DNA from 2 places in the Mesorhizobium sp. M0615 genome. Region 2 is predicted to be linked to the other one. Evidence: predicted binding sites of a transcription regulator. Region 2 holds the regulator's gene; the other holds the start of a gene.
The links. Region 2 encodes LexA, which represses DNA repair genes until DNA is damaged. Its sites were predicted from a motif close to TGTTCNNNNTGTGTTCNG; they were not measured.

Region 1: NKI46_RS06835 (YifB family Mg chelatase-like AAA ATPase) is a predicted target of LexA. The motif match lies at 13,995-14,012, and genes of this name have one in related genera.

Annotation. Positions count from the first base shown of each region.
Region 1 is NZ_JAMYQI010000003.1:323,478-339,742, forward strand. It holds gene NKI46_RS06770 (low temperature requirement protein A) at 1-977, opposite strand, end outside; gene NKI46_RS06775 (D-alanine--D-alanine ligase family protein) at 1,068-2,129, opposite strand; gene NKI46_RS06780 (SMP-30/gluconolactonase/LRE family protein) at 2,225-3,100, opposite strand; gene NKI46_RS06785 (2-dehydro-3-deoxy-6-phosphogalactonate aldolase) at 3,100-3,741, opposite strand; gene NKI46_RS06790 (2-dehydro-3-deoxygalactonokinase) at 3,764-4,708, opposite strand; gene NKI46_RS06795 (SDR family NAD(P)-dependent oxidoreductase) at 4,714-5,481, opposite strand; gene NKI46_RS06800 (putative bifunctional diguanylate cyclase/phosphodiesterase) at 5,651-7,000, opposite strand; gene NKI46_RS06805 (hypothetical protein) at 7,101-8,900, opposite strand; gene NKI46_RS06810 (glycosyltransferase) at 9,025-10,029, shown strand; gene NKI46_RS06815 (GtrA family protein) at 10,034-10,408, shown strand; gene gshB (glutathione synthase) at 10,489-11,442, shown strand; gene NKI46_RS06825 (glycosyltransferase family 2 protein) at 11,535-12,608, opposite strand; gene NKI46_RS06830 (glycosyltransferase) at 12,793-13,857, shown strand; gene NKI46_RS06835 (YifB family Mg chelatase-like AAA ATPase) at 14,107-15,654, shown strand; gene NKI46_RS06840 (malate synthase G) at 15,860-16,265, opposite strand, start outside.
Region 2 is NZ_JAMYQI010000018.1:80,647-96,911, forward strand. It holds gene kynA (tryptophan 2,3-dioxygenase) at 1-691, shown strand, start outside; gene kynU (kynureninase) at 797-2,044, opposite strand; gene NKI46_RS26765 (GntR family transcriptional regulator) at 2,213-2,977, shown strand; gene lexA (transcriptional repressor LexA) at 3,180-3,962, shown strand; gene NKI46_RS26775 (ComEC/Rec2 family competence protein) at 3,956-6,412, opposite strand; partial or broken gene arr (NAD(+)--rifampin ADP-ribosyltransferase) at 6,524-6,939, opposite strand; gene gltX (glutamate--tRNA ligase) at 7,401-8,825, shown strand; gene gltA (citrate synthase) at 9,007-10,338, shown strand; gene lpxB (lipid-A-disaccharide synthase) at 10,464-11,642, opposite strand; gene NKI46_RS26800 (LpxI family protein) at 11,632-12,534, opposite strand; gene lpxA (acyl-ACP--UDP-N-acetylglucosamine O-acyltransferase) at 12,521-13,354, opposite strand; gene fabZ (3-hydroxyacyl-ACP dehydratase FabZ) at 13,370-13,822, opposite strand; gene lpxD (UDP-3-O-(3-hydroxymyristoyl)glucosamine N-acyltransferase) at 13,824-14,882, opposite strand; gene bamA (outer membrane protein assembly factor BamA) at 14,960-16,265, opposite strand, start outside.

The DNA.
Region 1 (16,265 bases), on a different contig from region 2:
GTCGCTACCGGGCCGATATGGGCCTTGTGCTCGATGAAATAGGCCGCGACATGCAGCCCGGCGCCGGTGGCGACGATGGCCGCCACGATCAGCATCTGGCCATAGCCCCAGACAAAAGAGCGATTGCGGTGCTGGTGCAGCACCGTCCCCGAGGGCAGCATGTAATAGACCCACCACATGCCGAAGGTGAGACCCATTCCGGCAATGCCGATCAAGGCGGCATCGAGGTTCCAGCCCTGCTCCTCGACCACGGCCGACAGCGTCGCCAGCGTGCCGACCACCCCTTCGCCCAGCGCGATGATGGCGAAGAGGCTGTAGCGCTCGGCGACGTGATGCGCGTGCCAGGGCGTGCCGCCATCCCGGCGTTCGGCGATGACCGGTCCGGCAAGCTCGATGAGAAGCAGGACCGCGCCGAAAGCCAGGCTCGTCGCCAGCGAGAAATCGACCAGGATCTGCACCACCCAGCCGATCTGGGCGATCGCGATGGCGATGGCATAGGTGAGACAGGCACGCCGCCGCCCAGGGTCCTGCCGCGCCGCGCGCAGCCATTGGAAGATCATGGCGACGCGCATGATGACGTAGCCCAGCACCATCACCGAATTGTTGAGGTGTTCGCCATGCTCGATCGAGGCGAACATGCGCGGCAGGCCGATGGCCAGCACCAGCACGCCGATCATCTGCACCATGGTGACGAGGCGGAAGATCCAATCGTCGGTGTCATAGGCGGAGGAAAACCAGGAGAAATTGATCCACGCCCAGCAGATCGCGAAGCTGGCAAAGCCGAAGCCGATCAGCGCCGCCGCGTAGTGGCCCTCGGCCAAGGCATGCGCCAGTTGCGACGAGGCAAGGCTGAAGACGGTGACGAAGGTCAGATCGAACAGCAGCTCGAGCGGCGTGGCGACGCGATGCGCCTCATGCGGATCGCGCCCGGCCATGCGCCTGATGTGATGGTGGAGGGAGCTTGCTGGTGTGCTCATCGCGCGGCCTTGCCTGAGGACTGTCCCGCGACACTAAAGGTGGAGCAAAAGCCGTCAAGGCGCGGTAGGTCGCGCTGGTCCCTCGACCGTTCAGATCGCCTGTCGGTTCAGTCGGTTCGCCGCCGTCTCGGCAACCGCATCGGCCAGCGTCATGCCCCATTGCATCAGGCAATAGGCGCGGAAATCGAAGCAGGGCAGGCCGGGACAGACCTCGAACTCGATGAGGTGGACATGATCGGTGGCCTCGACCCTGAAATCGATGGAAAACACGTCGCGCAGGCCAAGTCCGCTGACCAGCCGCTCGGCGATGCGGCGGATGGTTGCCGCGGCTGCCGGCTGGGTGTCGGCAACCGCCTCCAGCACCGGCTCGCTGTATAGTCCAGCCGCCTTGGCGGCCTCGCCGGTGTCGCCGTAAAGCGCCATCGAGTCCGCCATGGTCTGGAAATCGCCGCCGGAGTCGACGAACGCAATGCCGAGCGCTTCCGCCCCGGCATCCGTTTGCAGCCCAAGGAAGCTGGCGCGGACATTGCGACCGCCGACATAGGGCTGGACGACGACATCGTCGCGATAAGCGGCATAGACCCGCCGGCTAAGCTCCAGCGCATGGGCCAGGTCGTTGCAGCGTGAATCCGGCCAGATGCCTACCTTAGAGCCGAGCCGGTTCGGCTTGACGAACCAGCCGGCTTCCGAAGCTGGCGGGGCGGCCAGCCAGCGGCCGTCGCGGGCCAGGCCTGCCTGCGGCGCCGGCAGGCCGAGCGCGCAAAGCACGGCGCCGGAGCGGAACTTGTCCTGGCAAAGCGCGAACAGCGCATCGTCGGCTCCGATGGTTCTAAGCCCATTCAGCCTGGCAAGTGCGGGCGCTGCAGCACCGCGGAAATAGGCAATGCCGTCGGTCAGCGTCCAGACAAGCGTGGTTGCGGGATCGGCCTTCGCCAGCGCGCTTGACGCATCGTCGAGTGCAACCGGCATGAAGGCGAGGCCGCGCCGCCCGCAAGCGGCGGTGATTTCATCGAATTCGGGCGCGAGATCGGTCGATTGCGCCAGATAGGACGAGATTTCCAGGGCGCGCTCGGCGGGAAAGCCGTCGGCGACCAGCCGGTCGAGACAGGCCTTTTCCGGCTCATGGACGAGGATCAGGGTCGGGCGCGGCATGGATCAGGACCTTCGGTGGTGTTGTCCCACCATGGCATGGCCCCTGCTTCAGACTTGCGCGAAACCGACCGAGCCGGACGCCTGCGCGACAGCGCTCAGGCGATGACCACGCGCGGCTCGAAGCGGCCGTTGACGGGGATGTCGAGCAGGAAGGTCATGCCGGCCTGTGGGTCGAGCTTGCGCTGCTTGTCGTCCTTGCCTTTCCAGGCCGAGGTCACCGCCAGCCGACCGGCCTTGGCCCCGACAAAGGCCGGGCACGAGGACTGCCCCGCCGGCACGGCAATTTCGCGCAACAATGTGCCATCTGGCGAATAGGCCTTGACCGCCTTGCCGCCCCAGACGGCGTTCCACAGCACGCCGTCGCGATCAACGACCGAGCCGTCGACAAAGCCCCTGGACGAGCGATGGTCGACGAACACTTTGGACTCGCCGATCGGCAGACCCGTTGCCGGATCGCAGGCGACGCGCATCAACAGGCCGGTCGAGGTGTCGGTGTAATAGGCAATCGAGCCGTCTTCGGAAAAACAGATCGAATTCGATACTGTGATGCCGGTGTAAAGCGTGCGCAATTCGCCCTTGAAGAACCAGTAGATGGCGCCGGCGCCCTTCTCCTCACCCTTGCCCATCGTGCCGACCCAGAAGGCGCCGCACGGATGGACGCGCGAATCGTTGGAGCGGGTCAGCGCATTGTCGGCCTCGATGGGCGTATGCAGCGTCAGCTTGCCGGTCGAGACGTCGCGGACATGCAGGCCAGTCTCGGTGGCGATGAGCTGGCGATTGTCATCGACAATGGCGATGGCGCTGGCCATCTGGCCGAGTTCATGGACTTTCCGCGCGCCGGACGTGACACCCTGCTCCAGCAGCAGGCCGTTGACAATGTCGAACCAGAACAGCGTATCGGTGGCGGGATCGTAGCTCGGCCCCTCGCCGAGCTCGCAGACATGGTCCGAGAAAACCGAAACGTTTTCCATCATGCCGCTCCGCCGAAGGCCGCATCCCAGGCCGTCACCGCCGCCCGGGCGCGCGAGGCCACCTCGTCGACGCTCATGCCGGGTTTGAACAGGCTGGAGCCAAGACCGAAAGCGGTCACCCCAGCGGCTTTGTAGCCGGCAAAGTCTTTCTCGGAAACGCCGCCGACGGCGCCGACCACGGTATCGGCCGGCAGCACGGCCCGCATCGCCGAAATGCCGCTGGGCCCGAGCACGCTTGCCGGGAAGAATTTGAGCGCCGAAGCCCCAAGCCTAATCGCCTGAAAAGCTTCGGTGGGGGTGAACACGCCTGGCATCGTCACCATGCCATGGTGCATGGCGCGGGCCATGACGTCGGCATCGATGTTGGGGCTGACCAGCAGCCGCCCGCCGGCCTTGGCCAAGGTGTCGACATCGGCTGAAGTCAGCACCGTGCCGGCGCCGACCAGCGTTGTCTTGGGCAAAGCGGTGACAATGCTGGCGATCGATGAAAACGGCTCCGGCGAATTGAGCGGCACCTCGATGGCTTCGATGCCGGCGTCAAACAGCGCCTGGCCGATGGCAACCGCCTCGCTGGGTTTGAGGCCGCGCAGAATGGCGACAAGACCACGCTTGAGCTTCGGGAAGGGGGCGGTCTGGGTCACGCTGTCACTCCACTCTGGTGAGTCATTTGGCGATCATGCCATTTTCCCGCGCTGCCTCGATAAGGCCGGCACGCACCGCCTCGTCGGCGTCGACCGTCCTGACGGCAAGCCCTGCAAGGTCTAGCGCCTGGCGGTAGAGGGCTGCTAGCGAGCCGGACGCAACCAGCACGATTGCGGTGGTGCTTTCGCCATAGCGGCGGCCCGCCGAGGCGATCTCGCCGCCGATCAGCAGGCCGGACAGGCAAGCGGCGGCATCGTCGGCCTTGAGGTTCTGCAGCAGGCCGGCGGCGCGGATCGAGAACAGCCGCGAGGTGACATCGCCGCCCTCCGCCAAAGCCTTGCGGCACCATTCCTGGAAGAACGGATTGTCCGGAGTGACCGGCTTCGGGCTCTCGCCCAGCGAATGGCGCAGGATAGAGTGAGTGGCCAGCACCGAAAACAGCTCGCCGGTCGGCCAGGTGCAGAAGCCGTCGACCGCGCCGTCTTCGACCAGAACCCATTTCGAATGGGTGCCGGGCATGCAGACGAGATGGCGACCTTTTGCCGGCAAACCGGCGCCGGCAAGCTGGGTTTCCTCGCCGCGCATTACGTCCGGCGCATCTTCCAGGCGCTGCGCCAGGCCAGGCACGATGCGGATGTCGCGGCTCTGGCCGGGAATGCGGGCGGCCCCCGCGAGGATGGCACTGAGCGGCGCCGGCACGATGACGTAAGGCGCTTCCAGCCAACCCTGGCGCGAGCCGGCCATGCCGCAGATGATGACTGGCAGTGTGTCAGGTGCGCTGAGCGCCGCCAGATGGCCCTCGAGGATGGTCGAAAAGCCTTTTTGCTGCGCGGTGATCAACCCATCATCGCCGCGACGCTCGGCAAGCACCCCGCCCGCCTCGTCGACCAGCCAGACCCGCATGCGGGTCGTGCCCCAGTCGACGGCGGCGACTGCCGGCGTGCCTGTTGCCGGATTTTGATTCACCGGGCTCACAGGAAACCCCCGTCCACGATCAACATCTGCGCCGTCAGCATACGCGAGGCGTCGGAGGCCAGGAACAGCACCGTGCCGACGATGTCGTCGGGCTGCATGACCTGCTTGATGCATTGCTTGGCGACATGGGCGGCGAGCCCCTGCTCGGTGACCCAGAGTTCCCGCTGCCGCTCGGTGATCACCCAGCCCGGCGCAATCGCATTGACGCGGATGCCGTCGACCCCAAGCTTGCCCGCGAGACCTTTGGTGAGGCCGAGTATGCCGGCCTTGGCGGCGGTGTAGGCCGGCATATCGGGGTGGTTGATGAGATAGGAGGTTGAGGTGAAGTTGATGATCGAACCGCCGCCGGCCCGCTTCATGCCCGGCGCGACCGCCTGTGCGGTGAAGAAATGCGGGCGCAGATTGACGGCGAGATTATTGTCCCAGAACTCGACGGTAACGTCGGCGACGTCGTGGCGTTCGTCCCAGGCGGCATTGTTGACCAGCACGGTGACGTCGCCATGCGCCTCAGCCGCTTTGGCGGCCGAAGCGCGCAACGCCTCGACGTCACGCAAATCGGTCTTGAGGTAGAGCGGTCGCCGGCCAAGTTCTTTTTCGACGCGGTCGGCAAGCAGCGTGCTTGGGCCATCGGCGATGTCGATGAAGGCGACATGGGCGCCCTGGCGAACGAAGCCCTCGGTCAGTGCCGCACCAATTCCGGAACCGCCGCCGGTGATCAGCACCGAGGCTCCCCTGAGGTCGGCAAAATCGGCCGATGGCATCATATTTTTCTCTCCCGATCCGGTCGGCGCGCATCCTATCCAGCCAAGTCCGGGGAGCAAGGGCGAAAACGGCGATTTGTTTGGCTTATGTCAGACAAAAGGACGCAAGATGGCGGCCACAGTCGATCTTGGCTCGCACCGCTGACTTGCTCGACGCAGGCAAGACCGCCGGTCAGACTGCCTTGGCGTAGAGGGCGCCGCGATAGGAATCGCGGAGGTAGCCGAGCGTGGCGTCGGCGTCGACCGGTTTGCCGAAGAGATAGCCCTGGCCGCCGGCGCAGCCGAACTGGACGAGGCGGTCGGCCTGCGCCTCCTCCTCGATGCCTTCGGCGACGACATCCATGCCGAGCCCTTCGCACATGGCCAGAATGGCGCGGATGATGTGTTCCGACGGGCGGTCGTCGAGGATCGAGGAGACGAAGGCGCGGTCGATCTTGAGCTTGTCGAAATGGAATTCGCGCAAGCGGCCGAGCGAGGACTGGCCGGTGCCGAAATCGTCGAGCGAGACTCGGATGCCGACGCGACGCAGGTCCTCGACGATCTTCTCGGCCGAGGCCGGATCGTTCATCAGGCCGGTTTCGGTGATCTCGATCTCCAGCCGTCGCGGATCGAAGCCGGTGCGGTCGAGGATCGACAATATGTGCAGGCCGGTGTTCTGGTCGACGAGTTGCGAGGGCGACAGGTTGAAGGACAGGAACAGGTCCTTCGGCCAGCTGCGCGCCGCTTCGGTCGCCTTGCGCAGCACCAGCTGCGACAGCGGGCCGATGATGCCGCGCTCTTCGGCGATCGGGATGAACACGGTCGGCGGCACCACGCCGAGGTCGCGATCGGTCCAGCGCGCCAGCGTCTCGAAGCCGATGGTGCGGCGGGTGGTCAAATCGACGATGGGCTGGAAATGCGGTTCGACCTCACCGGCCGAGACGGCACGGCGCAGCGCCTGTTCGATGCGGGTGACGCGCTTGGCCGCCTCTTCCATTTCGCGGGTGTAGACGACGACCCGGCCACGGCCCGAACGCTTGGCGTGGTAGAGCGCCGTTTCGGCCTTGTTGACGAGGATTTCCGTGGTTTCGTCGCCGGAATAAAAGAGCGAGCAGCCGACCGAGGCCGAAAGCCTGGCGGTGCGTTCGCCGACATCGTAGGGCGCCGACAGGATTTCGATCATCATGCGCGACTTCTCGGCCGCCGCTTCCTCCGAGAACACCATCGGATACAGGAAGGCGAATTCGTCGGCGCCGATGCGGCAAACGGTGGAGTGGCTGTCCATCGAAGCGCGCAGCCGCATTGCCACCTGGATCAATATGTCGTCGCCGGCCTTGTGGCCGAACAGATCGTTGATCGGCTTGAAGCCGTCGAGGTCGAGAATGCCGACCGTGAACGGCGCGGGATCGTCTGCACGGTCGCTGATCAGGCGATCGACCTTGTCGAAGAAGCGGCGATGGTTGCCAAGCCCGGTCAGCGCATCGGTGAACGCCAGATCCGAGTTTTCCCTGCTTGCCTGCCCGGTGCCAAACGTCGTTTGCATCGGTATCCCTGTTTGTGACGCCCGAAATTTAGGCTGAGACTGGCAGCAAAGCGTTTAGGAAGCGTATCGCGAAATCGATTTTTCGCTGGCGAATGATGCTTTAGCGGACGCGGTAGAGTTCGACCGGGGTTCCGCGCGTTTCGGCCACCGGTTCGAGCCAATCGGGGACGCTTCCCTGCATCAGCCTGGCCAGGAAGCCTTGCGGCGCCTTGGCGGCAAGCATCTTGCTTTCGGCGCTGCCGCGGCAGAGCGCCATCAGGCCGACGTGGTGAGCCGCCGCGATCATCCTCGCCTGGTCCGCCGATCCGAGGAAGGCATCGAGCGCAAGCAGGTCGCCGGCGATGTTGCGATGATAGGGGCCGGCAAAGACGCGGTGCCCGGAATAGGCAAGGATGGGCGAGCCGAGATTGGAAATGGCAAGCACCGTGGTGTCCGGCAGCCGGGCCAACGCCGCGAAGGAGGCCTTGCGCTCGCAGGACGGATCGCTGTCGGTGTCCTGTGCCTCGACCGAGACCTTGCTGGCCTCGAATACGCTCGACGTCGCGGCGGCAGCGCCGGCCCAGACGGCATTCGCCGACACCAGCCAGACCGCCGCCATGCGCAGCGATACGCTGCGCGCAGGGCTGATCCTCGCCCGTTCGCGCCAGCTTGCGATCCAGGCCGACAGCGGGATGACGGCAAAGGCGATCGAGAATGTCGAGCCGCGGACCTGCCAGGCGCTGACGATGAAGGCGCCGACCAGCAGGGCGCCGACGAGGCTGTCCTGGCGGCGCCATGGTCCGCGCAGGCGAAGCGCCATCAGCGCGATCGCCACCAGCGGCGTGACATAGCGCGCCGCCAGCGACGCCGGCTCATTGACGGCAATACTGAACAGCGACTGCGCCTCGTCGATGTGATCGAGCCACAATTCCTTGAGGCGCGGATCGAGGTTTGCGTAGGGAGCCGCAAGGCATTGCGGAAACAGCGCCACGATGACGGCGCCCAGCCCAAGCGCGAGCAGGCTAAGCGAGATCAGGCGGCGGCTGGCCGTGCCATTGGACACCGTGAGCGACGTCACGGCGGCAAGCCCCAGTCCGGCGATTGCCGCCACCACGAACTGCACAGCCGAGAAGGCATCGCACTGCGGCTGGCCCATGGCCGATGGCGGGATGGTGGTGACGAAGACGAGGGCTGAAACCCCGGCAAAGCCGAGACCGAAATCCCTGGCGATCCGGCGTTCGCCGCCGGGATCGACGACGAACAGCAAAGCGATGCAGGCGCCGATGGTGGCGACATAGGGCGCGGTTTCCATGCCGACGGCCAGCGTCAGGGCCGCACACAGCCCGGAAATCAGCGCCGCCCAGCGACGCGCCGGCGCCTCGAGCAGCAGGCTGAGGCTGGCCATGGTCAGCGTCAGCTGGACATTGTGATGATCGAGCGCACCCGGCAAGAAAATGCCGATGAAATGCAGCGCCGCCGCGCCGATGACGATAGCGGGCAGCACGGCGCCGACGCCGGCGAAGCTGCGTGCCGCACGGGCTGTAAAAAACACCGCCAGGCAAAACAGCAGCGACGGCCACAGCACCTGTGCGACCACTTCGGCCATGGCCATGCTGCCGGTCAGCGCCGAGGCGGCGAGGATGATGGCGGCGAGCGGTGCGTCGACCAGCCGCGACCAGTGCATGACGAAACCGCCTTCCGGCCCCATCCTGTACTGATGCAGGTCGAACCAGCCCTGGCCGGCCAGCATGTCGCGAACCTCGACCAGCCGCAGCAGGCTGTCATTGTCGCCGCCGGCATTGCTCAATTCGCGAAAGCCCGTGGCGGCATTGACGGCCAGCACCACCAGCATGGCAAGCAACGCCAGCGTCATATCGGACTTCCAGGAGGAAGCACCCGCCTTGGCTGCGTTCATCATCATGACCTTCGTCGGAAAGACTGCGGCCTTAAACCTAGCCTTAACAGCTTCAATAAATAGTAAAGTCGCCTGAGCGAGGCCGCATATGAGCGCGGCCGGAGGCTCCGCCGGGTGTCGGGAGACGGAAATGCCGCACGAAGTCCGCCATGAGCCGGCCATTGCCGTGCTCCTGCCTTGCTACAATGAGGAACTGACCATCGCCGAGGTGGTGCGGCGCTTTCGCGAGACGCTGCCATCGGCCGAGATCTATGTCTATGACAACAATTCCAGGGATTTGACCGCGCTCAAGGCGCGCGCAGCGGGCGCCATCGTCGTCCGCGAGCCGCGCCAGGGCAAGGGCAATGTCGTGCGGCGCATGTTCGCCGACATCGATGCGGACATCTATCTGATGGCCGATGGCGACGGCACCTATGCGCCGGAAGATGCCTCGCTGCTGATCAACATCCTGCAGACCGAGCGCTGCGACATGGTGGTTGGCACCAGGCGCGGCGTCACCGACGATGCCGGCCGTTCCGGCCATGCCTTCGGCAACCGCATCTTCAACAGCCTCTACAAGCGGCTGTTCGGCGCCGACTTCACCGACATCTTCTCCGGCTACCGCGTCTTCTCGAGGCGTTTCGTCAAGAGCTTTCCCGCGGTTTCCGGCGGCTTCGAGATCGAGACCGAAATGTCGGTGCATGCCTCGCAGCTCAAACTGCCGGTGAGCGAGATCGCGCTCGATTATGGCCGCCGGCCTGAGGGATCGTCGTCGAAGCTGTCGACCTATCGCGACGGCGCCAGGATCCTGTGGATGTTCGCCATGCTGATGAAGGAAACGCAGCCGCTGCGCTTCTTCGGCGCCTTCGCGATTTTCTTCCTGGCGTCGAGCCTTGCCCTGATGACGCCGGTGCTGATCGAATTCGCCCAGACCGGCCTCGTGCCGCGCATGCCGACCTGGGTGCTGTCGGTCGGCCTGCTGCTGCTCTCGATGCTTGCGATGGTGACCGGACTGATCCTCGATTCGGTATCGCGCGGACGCGCCGAGCAGAAACGCATTTTCTATCTCTCGGTTCCGTCGGGCCGGGTCGAACGGCGCGAACGCACGAGCGAAACAGCGAAGGCCGAACCGGGCAAGACGCCCCGGGCCGCCTGAGGCCGTGAGCCGGCTCGCCCGCTTCGTCCTGGCCGGCGGCGTTGGTTTCGTCGCCGATGCCGCGGTGCTCTGGCTGCTCTTGGCGGTGACGCCGCTCGGTCCCTTCGTCGCCCGTGTCCTGTCGATCGGCTTTGCGCTGTGCGTCACCTGGCAGATCAACCGGCACCTGACCTTTTCGCCGTCGAGCCGCGGCGTGGCGCAGGAGGGCGCGCGCTATGGCGGCGTCGGCATCGCCACCAGCATTGTCAACTATCTCGTCTACTGCGCCATCCTGTTCGCGCTGCCGGCAATGCCGCCGCTGGCGGCACTTGCCGTCGCCTCGCTGGTCGCCATGGCGCTGTCCTTCCTCGGTTACTCCCGGCTGGTCTTCGACCGGTAAAGGTCTGGGCCAAGCAAGCGCGATTGGCAGAAGCCGCCAAGTTCCGTATATCGGCGACAGAGCCTGCTGGAGACCGGAAGATGACCCTGAAGATCGCCGTCCAGATGGACCATGTCTCCACCGTCTCGATCGCCGGCGACACGTCTTTTGCGCTGTCGCTGGAGGCGCAGCGGCGCGGCCACCAATTGTTCCACTACACGCCCGACCGGCTGTCGATGCTGGGCGGCAAGGTGTTTGCCCGCATCGAAGAGATGAAGCTCCGCGACGAGAAGGGCAATCATTATACGCTGGGCGACAAGGTGCGCACCGACCTGTCGGAGATGGATGTGATCCTGCTGCGCCAGGATCCGCCCTTCGACATGAATTACATCACCACCACGCACATTCTGGAGCGCATTCACCCGAAGACACTGGTCGTCAACGACCCGGCCTGGGTGCGCAACAGCCCGGAAAAGATCTTCGTCACCGAATTCCCCGATCTGATGCCCGAAACGCTGATCACCAAGGATCCCCAGGAGGTCGCGGCCTTCCGCAAGGAATTCGGCGACATCATCGTCAAGCCGCTCTATGGCAATGGCGGCGCCGGCATCTTCCATCTCAAGGGAGACGATCGCAACCTCGCCTCACTGCTCGAAATGTTCGCCCAGCTGTCACGCGAGCCGTATATCGTCCAGCGCTATCTGAAGGATGTGCGCAAGGGCGACAAGCGCATCATCCTGATCGACGGCGAGGCGGTCGGCGCCATCAACCGCGTGCCGGCCGACCACGATTCCCGCTCCAACATGCATGTCGGCGGCCGCGCCGAAAAGACCGAGCTGACGGAGCGCGAACGCGAAATCTGCGCCCGCATCGGCCCGTCGCTGAAAGAGCGCGGCTTCATCCTGGTCGGCATCGACGTGATCGGCGACTACATGACCGAGATCAACGTGACCTCGCCAACCGGCGTGCGCGAAGTGCAACGCTTTGGTGGCGCGGATATCGCCAGCCTGTTCTGGGACGCGGTAGAGGCGAAGCGGCGGAATTTGGCCGCGTAGTGTGCGTTGCTACGGAGGACTTTGGTGGGTCCAGAGAAGCATCGAAAGATGCTCTTTATCGGGTAAGACTGCCGAGCAAGCGGCTCATCAAATCAAACTATGTCCCGGAAGCGCCGAGGCCTCAGTTTCGGAGGAAGGAGACCGATAAGTCTGGTCTGCAATTTTCGCTGTGGTGTTGCCCAGTCTTTCAGCAGAAAACCCGCATCGGAGTTCTTTTCCAGCAATGCAAAAGCCGCAGACAGTCCGATCAGGTCGACCAAGGTCCTGCGCATTGAGTGGCGGGAGATTAAATGCGCCAGTCCCGGCGCCACTTCGCACCAACGATTGGCCAGTGCCCGCCGTATCGCTATTTCAGTATCAGGCGACATCCTGCCGAGGCCAACTCCGGTACCCAGGATGCGCCCGTCCGCCCAGCCATTGCCGCCGTGAAGCCGATAACTGCCAAGAGCCCGCCCAATCCTCACGGTTCCGCCGATCATATGGGCGGCACGAGCCATATAACCATCGGCACATATCCTTATTTCGTCCGGATCGGATGGACGCATGATTTCAAGCGGAGCTCGACGAAACATCATCCCCGATGTGGTTGACCAAAACCAACCCACGGTACCCCGATCAATAAATAATAATGTCGGGTCAGCTTCGGTGTCGACATGCAGGTAGCCGCTCATTTTCGGCATCGATCGCGGGTCGTTCAGGTGGAATACGGGATGACCGCCCGCAAGCAGGTTGCCGGCCGTATCTATCACCACCTCATCGGAGCTCGACATTGCCGCGATACGGGTTTGGCTGAGATGCGCTCTCACATGGCATTCTATGAAGTCAGGATGCCAAGCATCGTCACCGTCAAGAAAGGAGATCAGGGGCCCGGCTGTCGCGTCAAGCCCGGTCATCATTGCTGTCAACTGCCCGCCATTTTGCAGTCGGGGCAGAAAGCGGAAACGACTGTCGCCAAGCTGGGACAGACACTCTTCAATCCTTCGGCGGGAACCGTCGGTCGAAAAATCATCGACCACCACGCATTCGAACGCAGTGTATGTCTGCGCCGCTACGGATCGGATCGCAGTGTCGATGAATGCCTCTTGATTGAAACAGCCTACGCAAACGGATACGGTTGGTAGCGCGATGTGAGAACCAGCTCCGCTTGGGACGATGTTTTCTTTCAAGAGGCGCTTCTCCGTACACCAGATTTGATCGCCTGAGATATTCCGTCGATCAAATGGCGGTGTTTCTTTGCCAAATTTCTCTCTATCGAAGCGAGTTTTTCTCCGCACTCAAGATCGCAATTGCCGCATGTTGACCCTACAGCACGGGTATCGCCCTCCTACCAAATTCGAGATTGTCAGAGCCATGCTGCGTCATGGCCACAACCTCAGAAAAGGGCACCCTTCCGCGAAGTCGCAACCTGCTCTTCAGGCCAGTTTGCTGTCGGACGATCCGTTCATATCCTATTCGGGAATGTCCGGTACGCCGCTCGGATTAGCAAGTCATATGCCTTTCCGTCCACGCAGCCACCGCGCCTGGTTTCTCATCTCGCCAACCTGGTCCGTCGAAAACAGTGCTAGCGTCAAAACCATCCGGACCTATGCCGTTCTGCATAGACTCAAGAACCCCCGTCACTCGCTAATCTTCCTATCCAACACTCAGGCAGAGGCTGATCTGTTGAACCAGTCCGGCGAGGCCGCCGTCCTGCACAACAAGACGTCAACAACCTCCGAACACATATTCAGGCCTCTCGATGACGTCCCTGTAGAATTTGATGCAATCTACAATGCGCAGCTGGCTCCGTGGAAGCGCCATGACTTGTCGCTTGGCATCCAGCGTTGCGCATTTGTCTTCTATCGAGATTCAAGCGGATCCTCCACGACGGAGTCGGAAAGAGCGCGAATAAATCGGCATAGGGAGCTCGCGCCGCATCACGTCTTTATCAACGAGTTTGACGGCACCGGCAAGCCGGTCCGATTGGCACCGGCTCAGGTGAACACGCATCTAAATCGTGCAGCCGTGGGAATCTGTCTCTCTCACCTGGAAGGACCAATGTTCGCCAGCACGGAATATCTTCTCGCGGGCCTTCCAGTGGTCACGACGCCGAACCATGGCGGCCGAGACCTTTATCTGGATGACGACTATTCGCTCACAGTTCCACCCGATCCTCGATCCATCGCGGAGGCTGTCTTAGCGCTGAAGGAGCGACGAATTCCCCGGGATTACATTCGTTCGCAAACTTTGAAACGAATCGAACGAGACCGCGGGCGGTTCATAGACCTTGTAAACGAGATTTTTCTGGAGAGCGGCTCTTCGCGCCGGATCGCCCTGCCTTGGCCTTTCAGATATCCTGTCATGGAGTGGCTTCCACCGCAGGTCGCGATCGATCGATCGCTTTCAGGTTCGGTCGATGCCTTCATCACCGCTTAGAAGCAACACCCTCAGATTGCCGAAGGGCCTAGTCGCCTTTGTTAACGCGGTCGAGGAGGCGGAGCAGCCGTTCCATTTTGCTCAACCATCTTCCGTTTTTGCAACCGGCACAGCGCGCTGCAACCACCACGAATGCATGTTCCTGTAATGTTCTTGCCTTGGCCTGAAATCTATGGTTGTCTTGTCCTGACGTCGCTCGCGGTCTGAACCACAAGGCCGAGGCGAGCTGATATCCGGGGGCAAAGCAAGATGGTGGCGCGGGTTCGCACGGTTGCTTTCCAGGGCATCGAGGCCGTACCGGTCGATGTCCAGGTGATGATCGCGCCGGGCAAGGTCGGCATGCAGATCGTTGGGCTGGCCGACAAGGCGGTGGCCGAAAGCCGCGAGCGCGTGCAGGCGGCACTGCATGCGTCGGGCCTGTCGATGCCGTCGAAGAAGGTGACGGTCAACCTGGCGCCTGCCGATCTGCCCAAGGAAGGCAGCCATTACGATCTGCCGATCGCGCTCGGCCTGATGGCCGCGCTCGGCGCTATTCCCGGCGACATGCTGGCGTCTTATGTCGTGCTGGGTGAATTGTCGCTCGACGGTACCATTGCCGCGGTGGCCGGTGCGCTGCCAGCCGCGATCGGCGCCAATGCCGAGGGAAAGGGCCTGATCTGCCCGTTCGGCTGCGGGCCAGAAGCGGCCTGGGCGGGCAAGGATTTCGACATATTGGCGCCGCGCAGCCTGATTGCCATCGCCAATCATTTTCGCGGCACGCAGGTGCTGTCGCGGCCCGAGCCCGGCATCCATGTCTCGGCGCGCGACCTGCCCGACCTCTGCGACATCAAGGGCCAGGAAAGCGCCAAGCGGGCGCTGGAAGTGGCGGCGGCCGGCGGCCACAATCTGTTGATGGTCGGGCCTCCCGGCTCGGGAAAATCGATGCTGGCGCAGAGGCTGCCTTCAATTCTGCCGCCACTGGCACCGAAGGAACTTCTTGAAGTCTCGATGATCGCCTCGGTGGCCGGCGAGCTCGGCGAAGGCAAGCTCACCGACCGGCGGCCGTTCCGCGCCCCGCACCATTCGGCCTCGATGGCGGCAATGGTCGGCGGCGGCATCAGGGCGCGGCCGGGCGAAGTATCGCTTGCCCATAACGGCGTCCTGTTCCTCGACGAGTTTCCCGAATTCACGCCGCAGACCTTGGATGCGCTGCGCCAACCGCTGGAGACCGGCGACTGCATGATCGCGCGCGCCAACCACCGCGTCACCTATCCAGCGCGCATCCAGCTGGTGGCGGCGATGAACCCGTGCCGTTGCGGCATGGCCGGCGAGCCCGGCTATCGCTGCCTGCGCGGTGAGCGCTGCCGCACCGACTACCAGGCGCGCATTTCCGGCCCGCTGCTCGACCGCATCGATCTCAGGATCGAGGTGCCTGCGGTTTCGGCCGCCGATCTGATCCGGCCGGATCGGGCGCGGCCGGATCGGGCGGAGAAAAGTGCCGCCGTTGCGCAGCGCGTCGCGCGCGCCCGCACCATCCAGCGCGAACGGTTCGAGCGGCTCGGCGTGACCAGCGCGACCACCAACGCGCATTGCTCGCCTTCTGTTATCGAGGACATCGCGATGCCGGATGCCGCCGGCCTGTCTCTGTTGAAGGACGCCAGCGAAAAGCTCGGCTTTTCCGCGCGCGCCTATCATCGGGTGCTGAAAGTGGCGCGCACGCTGGCCGATCTCGAAGCGAGAGAAACCGTCGGCCGCATTCACCTGGCCGAGGCGATTTCCTACCGCATGATGTCGGAGCGGGTGGCGCAGGCGGCGTAACGCTCCTCCTTGAGGGGAAGGTGGCCCCGAAGCGGCAGGGTGGGGGTCGCCGAAGAATGGTCGATCTTTTTGGAGCCGAGCCGAGAAAGGGCCTCTGCAATGACATTGCTTGTAGTGTCGTCCGAAGGGAGTCGCCGCACTTCACGCAGGACCCCACCCGGCCCTTCGGGCCACCCTCCCCTCAAGGGGGAGGGAAATGCAGGCGCTAATTCGCCCGCTCTTTCGCCTTCAGCTCCAGCCGCCGTGCGTGCAGCACCGGTTCCGTATAGCCATTCGGCTGTTCGCGGCCTCTAAACACCAGGTCGCAGGCGGCGTGGAAGGCGATGGAATTGTCGAAATCGGTGGCCATCGGGCGGTAGAGCGGGTCGCCGGCGTTCTGCAGGTCGACGATCGCCGCCATGCGCCGCAGCGAATCCATCACCTGGATCTGCGAGCACACCTTGTGGTGCAGCCAGTTGGCGATGTGCTGCGAGGAGATGCGCAGCGTGGCACGGTCCTCCATCAGGCCGACATCGTTGATGTCCGGCACTTTCGAGCAGCCGACGCCCTGATCGATCCAGCGCACGACATAGCCCAGAATGCCTTGCGCATTGTTGTCGAGCTCGCGCTGG
Region 2 (16,265 bases):
CCAGCATCAGACATCGGAATTGTGGATGAAGCTCGCTTTACACGAGATCGGCGCCGCGATCCGCTCTATCCGCGCCGACCGCCTCGAACCGAGCTTCAAGATGCTGTCTCGCGTCGCGCGCATCTTCGAGCAGCTCAACAATGCCTGGGACGTGCTGCGCACGATGACGCCAAGCGAATACACCGAGTTTCGCGACGCGCTCGGCCAATCCTCGGGCTTCCAGTCGTGGCAGTACCGCGCCATCGAGTTCATGGCCGGCAACCGCAACCTAGCCATGCTCGGGCCGCACAAGCACCGGCGCGATCTTACGGACAGGCTGGAAGCGATCCTGGCCACGCCGTCGCTGTACGACGAGGCGCTTCTGCTTTTGGCGCGCAATGGCTTCGACATCGGCGCCGATGCCGGGCGCACGGACTGGCGCGAGACGCGCGGTGAGAACGAAGACGTGCTGGCTGCCTGGCAAACCGTCTACCGCGACCCGCAGCGCTACTGGATGCTCTACGAACTGGCCGAGAAGCTGGTCGACTTCGAGGATTACTTCCGCCGCTGGCGCTTCAACCACGTCACAACGGTCGAGCGCATCATCGGCTTGAAGCGCGGCACCGGCGGCACCTCAGGCGCCTCCTATCTGAAGAAGATGCTGGAGGTCGTGCTGTTTCCGGAGCTCTGGACGGTCCGCACCCGGCTCTAGAGCATTTCACCGTTTAACGGAAACGGCGAAATGCTCTAGCTCTTTGATTGACGCAATTTCGGACGGAAAACCGCTTCACACTTTTCCTGAAATTGCTCTAGTTTCTTACGTAACCGCGGTCTTCACCGCGAAGCGGGCGTCCTGCCAGGCGCCGGTGCGCAGAATATCCTCCAGGACTTCGACCGCCTGCCAGACATCGCCATATCCGACATAGAGCGGCGTGAAGCCGAAACGGATGGTCGACGGCGCCCGGAAATCGCCGATCACGCCGCGCTCGATCAGCGCCCGCATCACCTGATAGCCATGCGGGTGGAGGAACGACACCTGGCTGCCGCGCTGGCTGCCGTCGCGAGGACTTTCCAGTTCAAGCCGGTAGGCGCCGCATCTGGCTTCGACGAGCTGGATAAACAGGTTGGTCAGCGCGATGCTTTTTCTGCGCACCGCCGCCATGTCGACGTCGTTCCAGATATCGAGCGCGCCCTTGAGCGCCCGCATCGACAGCACCGGCTGCGTTCCGCACAGGAAGCGGCGGATGCCGCTGCCGACGGCAAAGCCCTGCTCGAAGGCAAAGGGCCGCGCATGGCCCCACCAGCCGCTGAGCGGCTGGCTGATATCACCATGGTGGCGCTCGGCCGCGTAGATGAAGGCCGGCGAGCCCGGGCCGCCATTGAGGTATTTGTAGGTGCAGCCGACGGCGAAATCGGCATTGGCACGGTCAAGTTCGACCGGCAAGGCGCCGGCCGTGTGGCAGAGATCCCAGATGATCAGCGCGCCGGCGTCATGTGCCTTGCGCGTCAGCGCCGCCATGTCGCGCAACTGGCCGGATTTGTAGTTGACGTGGTTGACCAGGATGACGGCAACGCTGTCGTCGATCAGCTCCTCGATTGCGGCCGCGTCGACGCCCTCCAGCCGCAGCCGCGTTCCCGGCCGGGTCGAGGCGACGCCTTCGGCCATGTAGAGGTCGGTCGGGAAACTGTCGCCCTCGGCAACGATGACCGACCGAGCCGGCCGCATGCCGAGCGCGGCGTGCAGCAGCTTGTAGATGTTGATCGAGGTTGTGTCGCAGACCACCGTCTGCCCGTCAGCCGCGCCGATCAGTCGTCCGAGCTGATCTCCCAGTTCCACCGGCATGTTGAACCAGCCAGCGGTGTTCCAGGCGCGAATGAGGTCGTGCGCCCATTCCTGCGTGGCGGCCTGCTGCAATTCGCTGAAGACGGCTGGTGACGCGGCACCCAGCGAATTGCCGTCGAGATAAATTACGCCTTGCGGTAAGACAAAGCGTTCACGCATGGAGCGCAGCGGATCGGCGGCATCCATTGCTTCGATTGTAGCGAGATCGGGTGTCGTGCTCATGATCCGGCGCCCCTCCATGGACAAACGCGCGCGGCGGAGCCTGCCGCCGAAACATGCCGGCGATCTTGAGTGGTCGCCCCTTGAGCTGTCAAACATTATATATAATTCTTCCGTTGAAAGGCTTTGATATATAATGATCAGCCGAGCATTTATGTCTGATGGATCACGATGTTGGATGACGAGCAGACCTCGAAGACGGAAGCGGCCTATCGCGTGCTCAGGCGCGATATTCTTGCGACCCGGCTGGCGCCCGCGGCGCCGTTGAAGCTGAGCACGCTGCGCAACACCTACGGCATCGGCTGGACGCCGTTGCGCGAGGCGCTGTCGCGGCTGGAGGCGGAACGGCTTGTGACCGCCATCAGCAACCGCGGGTTTGCGGTCGCTTCTGTCTCTCGGGCGGAGCTCGAGGATCTGGCGCGTGCGCGGCTGGTGGTCGAACTGCCCCTGCTGGTGGAATCGATCGAGAAAGGCGACCGTGAGTGGGAAGACGCGGTCGTTGCCGCCCACTATCGTCTCTCACGGTGCGGGTCTGTTCTCGACGATCCATCGGATGATGCGGTCGACGCGTGGTACGAAAAACACGATGCCTTCCATGCGGCGCTGCTCAGTGCCGCGACATCCAGCTGGCTGCAGCAGTTCAATGCGACGATTTCCGACCAATTGCATCGCCATCACCGCTTTCTGGGTCTGGCCCCGACGCTGCGCGCCGCCGCCGGCCGCACGGATGGACACCGGAAGGCCGTGGCGGCCCTGCGCGACGCCGTGGCGATCGAACACCATACCGCCCTGATGGAAGCGGCCCTCGATCGCGACGTCGAACGTGCGAAAACTCTGATGACCGCTCACATCGGCTACACGCTGCAGGTCTATGCCCAGAGCGAACCCGGCGCGGATGCTGCGCAGCCCCGTCCGAAAAGGAAGCGGCGATCATAGCCGACGACGCAGGCACTTTGTCTTCGTTTCACCCCGTTGCCGGCAAATGGGCAGGCGGCGCTCGCAGCGCCGAACGTTACGCTGAACAAAACGTCAACACATTCATTAAACTTTAAAAGGTTGCGGAACACAACTGGAACAGATAGTGTTTGTTCTGGGTTTGTTTTTTCCGATTCTGGTTTCAGAACCCTTGGGGGCCGCGATGCTGACGCGCAAACAACATGAGCTTCTGATGTTCATCCATGAACGCCTGAAGGAGAGCGGAATCCCGCCGTCCTTCGACGAGATGAAGGAAGCGCTCGACCTCGCCTCCAAGTCCGGCATCCACCGACTGATCACAGCGCTTGAGGAGCGCGGTTTCATTCGCCGGCTGCCGAACCGGGCGCGCGCGCTGGAAGTGCTGCGGCTACCCGACTCGATCGCACCAGGCCTCAACGCGGCGAGGAAGTTTTCGCCGAGCGTCATTCAGGGCAGTCTTGGTCAAGCCGGCCAAGGGCAAGGCGGCCAGGGACAAGGCGGGATGGGCCAAGGCGGTCTCGGCCGCCAGATCAAGCCGGGCTCGCCGTCGCGTTCGATGTCTGCCGGCAATGACGATGCCGTTTCCTCGATTTCAATCCCGGTGATGGGACGCATCGCCGCCGGCGTGCCGATCGACGCCATCCAGCATCAGACCCATTCGATCTCGGTGCCGCCCGACATGATCATGGGCGGCGAACACTACGCGCTCGAGGTCAAGGGCGATTCGATGATCGAGGCCGGCATTTTCGATGGCGACACGGTCATCATCCGCAATGCCGACACAGCCAGCCCCGGCGAGATCGTGGTGGCGTTGGTCGACGATGAGGAAGCGACCCTGAAACGCTTCCGCCGCAAGGGCGCCTCGATCGCCCTGGAAGCCGCCAACCCGGCCTACGAGACCCGCATTTTTGGACCGGACAGGGTGAAGGTGCAGGGCAAGCTTGTCGGATTGATCCGGCGCTACTGAGCCGGCTTGGGTTTGTACTTTTCACGCTGGTTGTAAGGCGGCAGGCCGCGCGCTTCGCGGGAGAAGCGGCGCTGCTCGTGCCAGGGGCGATACGGCTTGTCGACGGCGAAGCGGATGGTTGGCGCTGCAGCTGCCGATTGCGGATCGAAGAAGACGGCGGCGCTGCCGTCGCGGGCCAGCTGTTTCTTCGTCACGACCAGCACCAGCGGGTCGCGGCACGGATTGTAGGCCGTGGCGTCATCGATGACGATCAGGCTAGCGAAGGCACAGGCCGGCCGCGCCGTCTTGCGGTCTTTGGCAAGGGCTACAATGGCTCCGGAAGGGTGTCGGGCGATACAGAGATCGCCCATGCAATAGAAGGGCGACCCGGGCGGCAGATCGAGCGGATCGAGATCGAACCGCGTATCTGTTGCCTCGAAAATCTCGGGCGGGATAATGGTTTCGGCCCGCAGCGCCCGTTTCCAATTGTCCGTGGTGAATTCGTTGGAGCGTTCGCGGTTGAGGGCGAGTTCGCCGCCACCTATCGGCATGGCCACCAGATGTGCGTCCTCGGATATGAGCACGTCGGGCGTAAGCACCTGCGGCACCGTCAACAGGCCGGCCAGCGCGAAAGGCACGGCCGCCAGCCTGAGCCAGGTGGTGGCCATGGTGGCGATGACGAGGGCGACCGCCACCAACAGCACCGAGCGGATGGAGATCAGCCCGACGGCGTCGACCGGCGAGCGCTCGGAAATCCAGGCCGATATAGCGATCATCGCCATCAGACCCTTGCCCATCACATAGAGGAACGGCCCGTCGGCGCCGAACGGCATCGCCAGTGCGCTGAGCACGGCAAAGGGCATGACGATCAACGAAACAATCGGCATCACGGCCAGATTGGCGATCAGGCTGAGCGGCGACACACGCTGAAAATGCCAGATGGCGAACAGCAAGGTTGCACTGCCGGCGATGATCGAGGTCATGGCGAGGCCGCCCATGGCCAGCGCGAATTTTCGCGACAGGAAGCCGACGAAGGAGCGCTTTGCCAGCGGCGTTCTCACCTTGTCGGCGCGGTAATCGGCCCAGCCGGCATAGGCGCCGACAAGGGCGGCTGTGGCGGCAAACGACATCTGGAAGCTGGGACCGACCACCTCGTGCGGCGACACCAGGATGACGGCAATGGCGGAGATCGCCAGATTGCGCATGGTGAGCGCGGCACGATCGAAGAGTACCGCGACCAGCATGACCGCTAGCATGATGAAACTGCGCTCGGCGGCGACCACGATGCCTGAAATGACGAGATAGGCGGCGATGGAGACGAGTGCTGCCACTGCTGCATATTTCTTGACTGGGCGGCGCGAAGAGAAATCGGGAAACAGCGCAAAGGCGCCACGCAGCAACGCCATGATGGTGCCGGCAACCAGCGCCATGTGCAGGCCGGAGATGGAGATGATGTGGTAGATGCCGGTGCGCCGCATCGCTTCGTTGACCTCGTCCGGGATGCCGGCGCGCACCCCGACAATCAACGCCGCGGCAATCTCGCCTTCGGCGCCGCCGATTTTGCCCCTGATATGGTCGGCAATGTTTTCGCGCGCGTTCTCGATTGCCGAGGAGAGCCGCGCGGTCAGCGGCGGCGGTCCCTGCGTAGCAATGGTTTTCGGATTGCCGAGAAAGAAGCCGCTGCCGCCGATACCGGTGAAATAGCTGTCGAAGGAGAAATCGTAGCTCTCCGGCCGCACCGGACCGGTCGGCGGCAACAGCCTGGCATAGCCGGTGATCAGGGAGCCGGCGGTCATATCGGCGGGAACGGTCCGCGCCGAGAGCCTGACCCGCTCCGGGGCGTAGCGCAGCTCGGGGTAAGCGGTCGAAACCACGTCGAGCGTCAGCCTGATGCGGCCGCTTTCCATCTGTTCGAGACTGACGACGCGGCCGGTCAGCCGTGTCTGAATCTCGGAGCCGAGCATCTGCGTTCCGGCGCGCCAGGTCTCGACTTTGGCGGCGACGACGCCGAGCGCGCACAGCATCGCGGCCATGCAGAACAGATGCGTCCTCGGCCGCGATCGCGTGGCGACAGCGCAACATGTCGCCAGCACCACAATGGCGATTGGCTGCGCAAAGCCGGGCTCGCCGGCCAGCGAGAAATAAATGATGACGCCGGCCGCCAGGAAAACCGGCACCAGCAGGAAGGCGACGCCCCGGTCGAGCTCCGTGTTGGCGGCCACGGCAAGGCTGCGGCGGAGCGCGGGCCATGACGGACGGCGAAGCCGTCTGCGCAGACGGGCGATAGATCCGGGCGCTGTGACTTGCGCCGGCAACGCGTGACCGGGCAGCGCAGGCGCGACGCCGGGATGCGGCTCAGGCAGCGCGAGGGGCAGCGGCTCGGCATAGGGACTATCGGCAAACAGCGAGCGTTCGCTGACGCTTGCCTCGGCGCCTTCGCCTTCCTTCGTGCCCCGGCCACGTCCAGCCATCGGGTCTGCCCCTTGCGCCCCAGACCCCTATGCTACATGAACGCGCAAAGCGCGAAAGTCCGCGTGATCACGTCCACAGCGCCGGAATCGACCATCACCTGGCAAGGACGCTCAATCCTCAATCATATCCTGGCCCTCCGCTCTCAGGCGAGCAAGCCCATCGTGCATTGCCTTCAATTGTTCCGGTGTATGACCCTGCCATTCACCCAGTTCACCCAGGATGAGCAACGGATCACGGGAGCGGTAGGATTTCGTCGGATTACCGGGAAATTTTTTATCGGTCAGGTTAGGGTCATCCATGAAAAACCCCGTCGGCTTTACGATATAAATCCTTTGACGACCGTCACCCGTTGCAAGCTCTGCTCCCCAGATGGCGGCTTCAAGTGTCTGGGAGAAATATATCCATGACAGTGGTTGATCTCTGAAATTGGAAGGATGGCCGACGCTCAGCAGATCCCGGGGTTTCAAATCCGCCCGGTACCATGGTAGAACGGATCACCCTCCGTATGGTCGGCGTTTCTGGTCATCGGTAGTCCTTCTTTCAATCTGCCTCCTTCGTGGCGGACCGGACTGCACACAATTGCGGTGTTCACGATAATGATTGCAGAAAGGTCAATATGCGTGACCAAGCCAACGCTGTCACGGCGGCGTTGTAGTCGGGCAGTGCCGCCTCCGTGAAGAAATGTCCGCTCGTCAGAGGAGGCTACCACCGTCGCAGCGATGTTCCAGGCACTGTGACGGACGCTGCAGCCGAATGAAACCCAGACATTGACGCTGCTGCCAAACGAGGTTGCGCGGAGGTGCGAACAGATTTTGTGCTACAAGGCTCCACCGCCAGTTGACGCAACCGATAATTGCCGACGTGCCCCCGGCCTCATCCAGCCATCGGGTCTGCCCCTTGCGCCCCAGACCCCCTATGCTACATGAACGCGCAAAGCGCGAAAGTCGGCGCGATCACGCCCCGCTTTCCAAGGTTCCCGAGAATTCCATGTCCGACACGGTCGTCACCCGTTTTGCCCCCTCGCCCACCGGCTATCTGCATATCGGCGGCGCGCGCACGGCGCTGTTCAACTGGCTGTACGCCAGGCACACCGGCGGCACGATGGTGCTGCGCATCGAGGACACCGACCGCGAACGCTTCAACGAGGCGGCGACACAGGCCATTCTGGATGGGCTGACCTGGCTCGGCCTTTCCTGGGACGGTGAGGCCATATCGCAGTTCGAGCGCGCGCCGCGCCACCGTGAGGTGGCCGAGGAGCTGGTGCGCCTGGGCAAGGCCTATTACAGCTACGAGACGCCTGCCGAGCTCGAAGCGATGCGCGAGGCCGCACGCGCCAAGGGCTTGCCGCCGCGCTACAACGGCCAGTGGCGCGATCGTGCCCCCTCGGAGGCGCCTCCCGGCGTCAAGGGCGCCATCCGCATCAAGGCGCCGACCGAGGGCGAAACCGTGGTGCACGACCGTGTGCAGGGCGAGGTGAGCTTCCCCAACAAGGACCTCGACGATTTCATCATCCTGCGCTCGGACGGCAATCCGACCTACATGCATGCCGTCGTCGTCGACGACCATGACATGGGCGTCACCCACATCATCCGTGGCGACGACCATCTGACCAACGCCGCGCGCCAGACGGTGATCTACAACGCCATGGGCTGGGACGTCCCGTCGATGTCGCATATCCCGCTGATCCACGGCGCCGACGGCGCCAAGCTGTCGAAGCGGCACGGCGCACTCGGTGTCGAGGCTTATCGCGCCATGGGCTATCTGCCCGAGGCACTGCTCAACTATCTGGCAAGGCTCGGCTGGAGCCATGGCGACGACGAGATCATGTCGATCAAGGACATGATCTCGTGGTTCGACATCGGCGATGTCAACAAGGGTGCGGCGCGCTTCGACTTCGCCAAGCTCGAGTCGATCAACGGCGCGCATATGCGCAAGATGGCCGATACCGAGCTGTTCGACATTTTCGTCGCCACTCTGCCATACCTCGAAGGCGGATCTGCTATCGCCGCCCGTCTCGACGACGCCAGGAAGGCGCAGCTGCTGGCCGCCTTGCCGGGCCTGAAAGAGCGCGCCAAGACGCTGGTGGAACTGGCCGATGGCGCGGCCTTCCTGTTCGTCGAGCGGCCGCTGCCGATCGACGAGAAGGCGGCAGCACTGCTCAGTGCCGACGCGCGCGCGATCCTGCGCGGCGCACATGCCGCTTTGCAGACTGTTTCGGGTGATTGGTCGGCTGCCGCGGCTGAAGCCGCGGTGCGCGAGTTCGCAGCGGCCGGCGGCCACAAGCTCGGCGCCGTGGCCCAACCGCTCCGGGCGGCCCTTACCGGCCGTAGCACCTCGCCCGGCGTGTTCGACGTGCTTGCCGTGCTTGGCCGCGAGGAAAGCCTGGCGCGGATTGCGGATCAAATCGATTAGGAGCGAGCTGGCCCAAAAAGATTGGCATTGAAAGGCGGGTTTCGCAGTGCAACATTAGGCCTTGGCCCAATCTGGCACGCACCTCCTAAAATGCGGTGGCGAGTTCGCGCATTCCGGTGATTTCGACGTGTCGTTTGCAGGAATTGCCTTGCCGGCATGAGGAACATGAAGGAGTTTGAGAATGAGCGAAGCTGCGACAAGACTGGAAACCGGCAGCAAGACGACGCACCCGTCGACTGCCACGCTCGAACTGGCCGGCAAGACGCATGAATTCAAGGTGCGAAGCGGCTCGGTCGGGCCCGACGTCATCGACATCGGTGCGCTCTACAACACCACCGGCGCCTTCACCTACGATCCCGGCTTCACCTCGACGGCGAGCTGCGAGTCGGCGATAACCTTCATCGACGGCGATGCCGGCATCCTGCTTCACCGCGGGTACCCCATCGACCAGCTGGCCGAGCATGGCGACTTCCTCGAAGTCTGCTACCTCCTGCTTTACGGCGAACTGCCGACCAAGGCGCAGAAGGACGATTTCGACTACCGGGTAACGCGCCACACCATGGTGCACGAGCAGATGTCGCGCTTCTTCACCGGCTTTCGCCGCGACGCGCATCCGATGGCTGTGATGTGCGGCGTGGTCGGCGCGCTGTCGGCCTTCTATCACGACTCCACCGATATTTCGGATCCGTATCAGCGCATGGTCGCCTCGATGCGGCTGATTGCCAAGATGCCGACGATTGCGGCCATGGCCTACAAATACCATATCGGCCAGCCCTTCATTTACCCGAAGAACGAGCTGAACTTCGCCGCCAACTTCCTGCATATGTGCTTTGCGGTGCCGTGCGAGGAATACAAGATCAACCCGGTGCTGGCGCGCGCCATGGAGCGCATCTTCATCCTGCATGCCGACCACGAGCAGAACGCCTCGACCTCGACGGTGCGGCTTGCCGGCTCGTCGGGCGCCAATCCGTTCGCCTGCATCGCCGCCGGCATCGCCTGCCTGTGGGGCCCGGCGCATGGCGGCGCCAATGAGGCGGCGCTCAACATGCTGGGAGAAATCGGCCATGTCGACCACATCCCGGAATTCATCGCCCGCGCCAAGGACAAGAACGATCCGTTCCGGCTGATGGGCTTCGGCCATCGCGTATACAAGAACTACGATCCTCGCGCGAAGATCATGCAGAAGACGGCGCATGAGGTGCTCGGCGAACTCGGCATCAAGGACGATCCGCTGCTCGACATCGCCATGGAGCTGGAAAAGATCGCGCTGACCGATTCCTACTTCATCGAAAAGAAGCTCTATCCGAACGTCGATTTCTATTCCGGCATCACGCTGAAGGCGCTGGGCTTCCCCACCACCATGTTCACCGTACTGTTCGCGGTCGCGCGCACCGTCGGCTGGATCGCGCAGTGGAAGGAAATGATCGAGGACCCGCACCAGAAGATCGGCCGCCCGCGCCAGCTCTATACCGGCGCCCCGGAACGCGACTACGTGCCGATTGCGAAAAGGTGAAAGAGAGTGAATGGTGAATGGTAAGTAGTGAATAGCAGGTAGTAATAGCAGGTAGTAAGTAGCAGCTTGATTATAGTCGAGAGCTCGTTAATCCTATTCACTATTCACTATTCACTATTCACTCGCTAAGCCCTATTCGCTCTCCCGATGTGGCGAAGAACGACATCGGCGGCGATGTCGCCGGAGGGCCGGTCGGTGGCCATGCGTCTGGCAACCTCGCCAAAGCCGTCCTTTTGCCAAGCGCGGTAGGCGGTGTCTGAAAACAGTGCCTCGAGCTGCCGCGCCAGATAGTGCGGCCGCACATACTGGTTGTAGCTTTCCGGCACGACCGGCCGGTCGGCAATAAGGTTGGGCAAAGCGGCGCTCCACACCGTGATCAGGCTCTGCGCCATCAGCATGATCGGATCGAACTTGTAGCAAGAGATCATCGGTACACCCGACAACGCCAGTTCCAGCGAAACCGTTCCTGACGCGATCAGCGCCGCATCGGCCTTGCCGAAGGCCTGCCACTTGCGCTCGGGGTCAAGGATGACTTCCGGCTCCTGATCCCAGCGCGCCACCGACGTTTTGACCAGTTCGGCGACATGCGGCACCGTCGGCAGCAACAGCCGCAGCCGGTGGCCACGCGCGCGCAGCGCCGACACCGTCTCGCCGAACGGACCGATAAGCCGGCTGACCTCGCCGCGCCGCGACCCTGGCAGGACGAGCAGCGTCTTGACGTGATCGGCCGAGAGATCGCGTGGCTGGGCTTGCGCCCTGGCCGCGCCCAGCACGCCTGGATCATGCGTGAGGCGATGTCCGACGTAAGTGCCGGGCGGGCCGCCGAGACGGCTGAGCTCCTTTACCTCGAAAGGCAGGATGCACAGTATGTGGTCGACATAGGGCTTCATCGCGGCCGCCCTACCCGGCCGCCACGCCCAGACGCTCGGGCAGACATAATGGACGGTCGGGATTGACGGATCGGCGGCGCGGACCTTTTTGGCGACGCGCAGCGAGAAATCAGGGCTGTCGATGGTGATCAGACAGTCGGGTTTTTCGGCGGCGACAGCACTTGCCGTCTGGCTGATCCGCCGCATCAGGCGCGGCAAGTCACGCAGGATGGCGCTGAGCCCCATCAGCGCGATCTCGGCGCCATCGAACAGCGGCGCCAGTCCGAGCGCCTGCAGATGCCGCCCGCCAATGCCGACGAGTTGCACCTCGCGCCCGGTCATGCGCTTCAGCGCCTGCACGATGTCGGCGCCCAGCAGGTCGCCGGATTCTTCGCCGGCGACGATGGCAATCTTCAGCGGCTTCTCAGCTGCCATGGACAGCCCCCGCAGCCGGCAGGCCGAACACGAACAGGCCGAGCGCATTGGCGTGCGCGACAACGGCGGGGCCTTCGAGGATGAGCGAACGGCCGGCTTCGACGGCAATGCCGGCGAGCCCCGCGGCATGCGCCGCCTCGACGGTCTGGGGGCCAATAGATGGCAGATCGGCACGCAATTCCTGGCCAGGCTTGGCGCATTTGACCAGGACACCGCGCGTCTTGCCGGCCAGCCTGCCATGGCCGCGCAACTGCTGCGTCCGCTCGAGCAGTCCGTGGGTGCCCTCGACGCCTTCCAGGGCAACAGTGCGGCCACCGATGGCAATTGCCGCCTGGCCAATGTCGAGCGCGCCGATGGCCTTTGCCGCCGCGTGTGCCGCCTCGATATCGCGCCAGTCGGACTTTCGCGGCACTGCTTTGGTCAGCGGCCCTTCGGCCGCGACGAGCCGGGGCACGACTTCATGCGCACCGACAACCTTGACGCCCCGTGCCTCCAGGCCGCGGGTCAATATCTTCAACAGCCCGTCATCGCCGCGGGCAAGCGCCATGGCGAGCGAGGGTATAAGTGCCAGTAGCCCAAGGTTCGGACGCATGTCGACCAACCGCGGCCTGCGCCTGATCTCGCCGGCAAGCACAAGATGGGTGATCCGCCGGCGCCTCAGCAACGCAACCAGCGAGCCGATGTCTTCCAGCGCAAGGCTTTCATGCTCATAGATTGTGAGGTCGGACTGACGGTCGGCCTGACCTTCGACCAGGATGATGACAGGCCGATGTCCGGCCTCCGCCAGGCCGGCGGCAACTTCGACCGGCAAGCTACCGCCGCCGGCAATGATGCCGACCCTGGCGTCCGGCGCAAGTTGGAGGCCCGTTGAAGTGGCCTCAGCCTTCGTCATCGGCATCGTCGCCGTCGCCACCCTTAAGCGACGGGACGGCAAAATGCCGCTTGCCGCGACTGGTGATGAAATCGATGATTTTCATGGCCGTCGGCGACGACGCAAACTCGGCCTTGGCGAATTCGATGTTCTCGCCGACAGTGCGGGAGCGGTCGAAGATGGTCTTGTAAGCCTTGCGCAGCAGGTAGATTTCGGCGCGCGGCAACCCGGCGCGCTTCAGGCCGATGATGTTGAGTCCACGCAGGCTGGCGCGATTGCCCACCGCAATGGCGTAGGGAATGACATCGCCGACAAAAGCCGAGCAGCCGCCGAGAAAGGCGTTGTCACCAACACGCACGAACTGATGAACGGCGCTGAGGCCGCCAATATAAACGCTGTCACCGACCTCGCAATGGCCGCCCAGGGTCGCGCCATTGGCGAAGGTGGCGTTTTTACCGACGACGCAATCATGGGCAATGTGGGCATAGGCAAGGAAATTGCCGTTGTCGCCGACGGTCGTCTCGCCGCGGCTGGAATCGGTGCCGAGATGCATGGTCACGCCTTCGCGGATCGTGCAGTTCTGGCCGATGACCAAAGTGGTGCGGCCGCCCTTGTGCTTGGTGTTCTGCGGCGGTCCGCCCAGTGTCGCCATTGGATAGACCTTGGTCGCGGCGCCAATGGTTGTCGCGCCCAGCACCGAGACATGGCTGACCAGTTCGACGCGGTCACCGATCACGGCGTCAGCGCCGACATAGCAGAAAGGTCCTATTGCGGCGCCTTCGCCGATCTGCGCGCCGGCCTCGATGACGGCCGAGGGGTGGATTGAAGTCTGTATTTTCATGAGCATTTCGAACCGTCAGCCGGTAACCATCATTGCCGAGATCTCGGCTTCGGCGGCCTTTGTGCCCTCCACCATGGCCTCGCAGGCGAATTTGAGCAGGTTGCCGCGCATCTTGATTTTCTTGACGTGGATTTTCAACTGGTCGCCCGGGACGACCGGTTTGCGGAATTTCGCATTATCGATGGTCAGGAAATAGACCAGCGACGGCTTTTCCGTGTTGAGGTTACGGATGCAGATCGCGCCGGCGGTCTGCGCCATGGCCTCGACGATGAGCACGCCCGGCATCACCGGCTGATCCGGGAAATGGCCCTGGAAATGCGGCTCATTGATGGTCACGTTCTTGATGCCGATGGCAGAATCATTGCCGTCGATTTCGATGATGCGATCGATCATCAGGAAGGGATAGCGATGCGGTAAAAGCTTCATCAACCCCAATATATCGACCGCTTCGAGCGTCGCCGGCACCATCTCAGCTACTTCCCCCTTCGCCCTGCTTGCGCGTCCTGGCGAGCTTCCTCAGCATGGCGATCTCGCGCATGGCTTCCGCCATCGGCTGCGCCGGATAGCCTCCCCAGATCTCGCCCGCCGGCACGTTGCTCATGAACCCGCTTCTTGCAGCAAGCTTGGCCCCTGATCCGATGGTCAAATGATCGGCAAGGCCAACGCCGCCGCCCATGGTGACACCATCACCGACGGTGACGGAGCCGGAAATACCAGAGAGCCCGGCAATAATGCAATTGCGGCCGATGCGAACGTTATGGGCGATCTGCACCAGATTGTCGATCTTGGTGCCCTGACCGATGACCGTATCCGACATGGCGCCGCGATCGACGGTCGTGTTCGAGCCGATTTCGACATCGTCCTGGATGATGACGCGGCCGACCTGCGGCACACGCTCAGGGCCTTTGGCGCCGCCGACAAAGCCGAAGCCGTCCTGGCCTATCCTGGCGCCGCCATGAATGATGACGCGGTTGCCGATCAGCGCATACTGAACACTGACACCCGGCCCAATGTAGCCGTCACGGCCGATCTGGCAGGAGGGGCCGATAACGGCGTGGGGGGCAATGACCGTTCCGCTGCCGATGGAAGCGCGGGGGCCGATGACCGCTCCGGCCTCGATGATCGCCCCGGCCTCGATATGCGCCGAGGCATCGACATGAGCTTGCGGCGAGACCCCGGTTTCGCTGGTCATCGGTCCCGGCGTAGCCGCCGTCGGGAACAGCAGCCGGCCGATCATGGCGAAGGCCTGCTGCGGGCGCGGATGAACCAGAACCGCAATGCCTGCCGGCGCCTTGCCCGCGAACTCGGCGGGACAAAACACGGCCGCCGCCTTCAGCGACTGCATCAGCGCGAAATTGCGCTTGCCGTCGACGAAGACGAGCGCACCCTCGCCGCCTTCATTGGCTGGCGCCAACGCATCGATCGATATGTGGGCAAAATCGGAATCGACAAGCGATGCGCCGGTCAGATTCGCGACTTCGCCAGCCGTATACCGGCGTGATGGCGCGAAGAACACCGGATCGGTCATTCCAGAAGCAATATCCAGCTAGGTCGGATCAATTCTCTTCCGGACCCCAACGGCCCGGAAGCATCGTTACCGCAAGATCAGAAGCGGCTCGACATGCCGAAGTTGAATTCCTGCACGTCGTCGGTCTTTTCCTTCTTGACGGGCATCGCGTAGTCAATGCGGATCGGGCCGAAAGGCGATGACCACAACAAGCCGACACCAACCGAGGCGCGCAACTTCATATCGACCGAGGCCTGATCGACGCCGGCGGTGTCGATCTTGCTGCCGTACAGTGTGGCGGCATCAGCAAACACAGCGCCGCGCACACCAAAGCTTTCCGGAATGACCGGTATCGGAAATTGAGCTTCCGCCGACGCATTGAAATAGGTGGTGCCGCCGAGGTGATCACCACCAGAACCCGGCGTAATATCGGCAGGGCCGATGCCGCCATACTCGAAGCCGCGGATCATGCGGTCGCTGCTCTGGAACTGATCGAAGATACGCAAGCCGTCACCGCCGAAGCCCTGAATATGGCCAGCGCCGCCTGAGATCAGGCCAACCAGATCCAGCTGTTCGGACAGCGTCTGGTAGACAGTGCCACGACCGGTAACCTTGACGAATTTGGCATCGCCACCAAGGCCGGCCACTTCCACGGTCGTGGTGGCGTAGATGCCTTCATGCGGACTCTTCATGTCGTCGATGGTGTTGTAGACCAGTCCCAGGCTGACCGACGACTTGATCCACGGGCTATCATTGATGCCCTCGACGATGGCTTTAGAAATGTGGCAGTCAGCGTCCGGAATCTCATCGTGGGGAGTATCATCGCAACCGTCGTCGAGCTTGTACTTCTCCTGGGCGATATTGTACGCCAACTGCGTCGAGATGTTGTCGGTGATCGGCAGGCCGAAGCGCACCGTCGCACCCAGCGTCTCGCTGTCATAGTGGTCGTAGTTGCGGGTCTGCTGGAAGATATCGAAGCCGGCGGCGATACGGCGCCCCAGGAAATAGGGTTCGGTGAAGGACAGGCTGTAGTCCCGCGAATTCTTGCCGCCACCCGCCGAAACCTTGATGTACTGGCCGCGACCGAGGAAGTTGCGCTCCGCGACCGAACCTTCGACAGACGGACCGGCAGTGTCGCCACCGGTCGAATAACCTGCGCCAACCGAGAACTCGCCGGTCGATTTCTCGACCACGTCGACCACGAGCACGACCTGGTCTGGCTCAGAACCCGGGACAGTCGAAACGTCGACTTTCTCAAAGTAATCTAGCTTTTCCAGCCGCTTCTTCGCGCGCTGGATGAGTACCTGGTTGAAGGCGTCGCCTTCGCTGACATCGAACTCACGACGAATGACATAGTCGCGTGTGCGGTCGTTGCCGCGGATTTCGATGCGCTCGATATAGGCC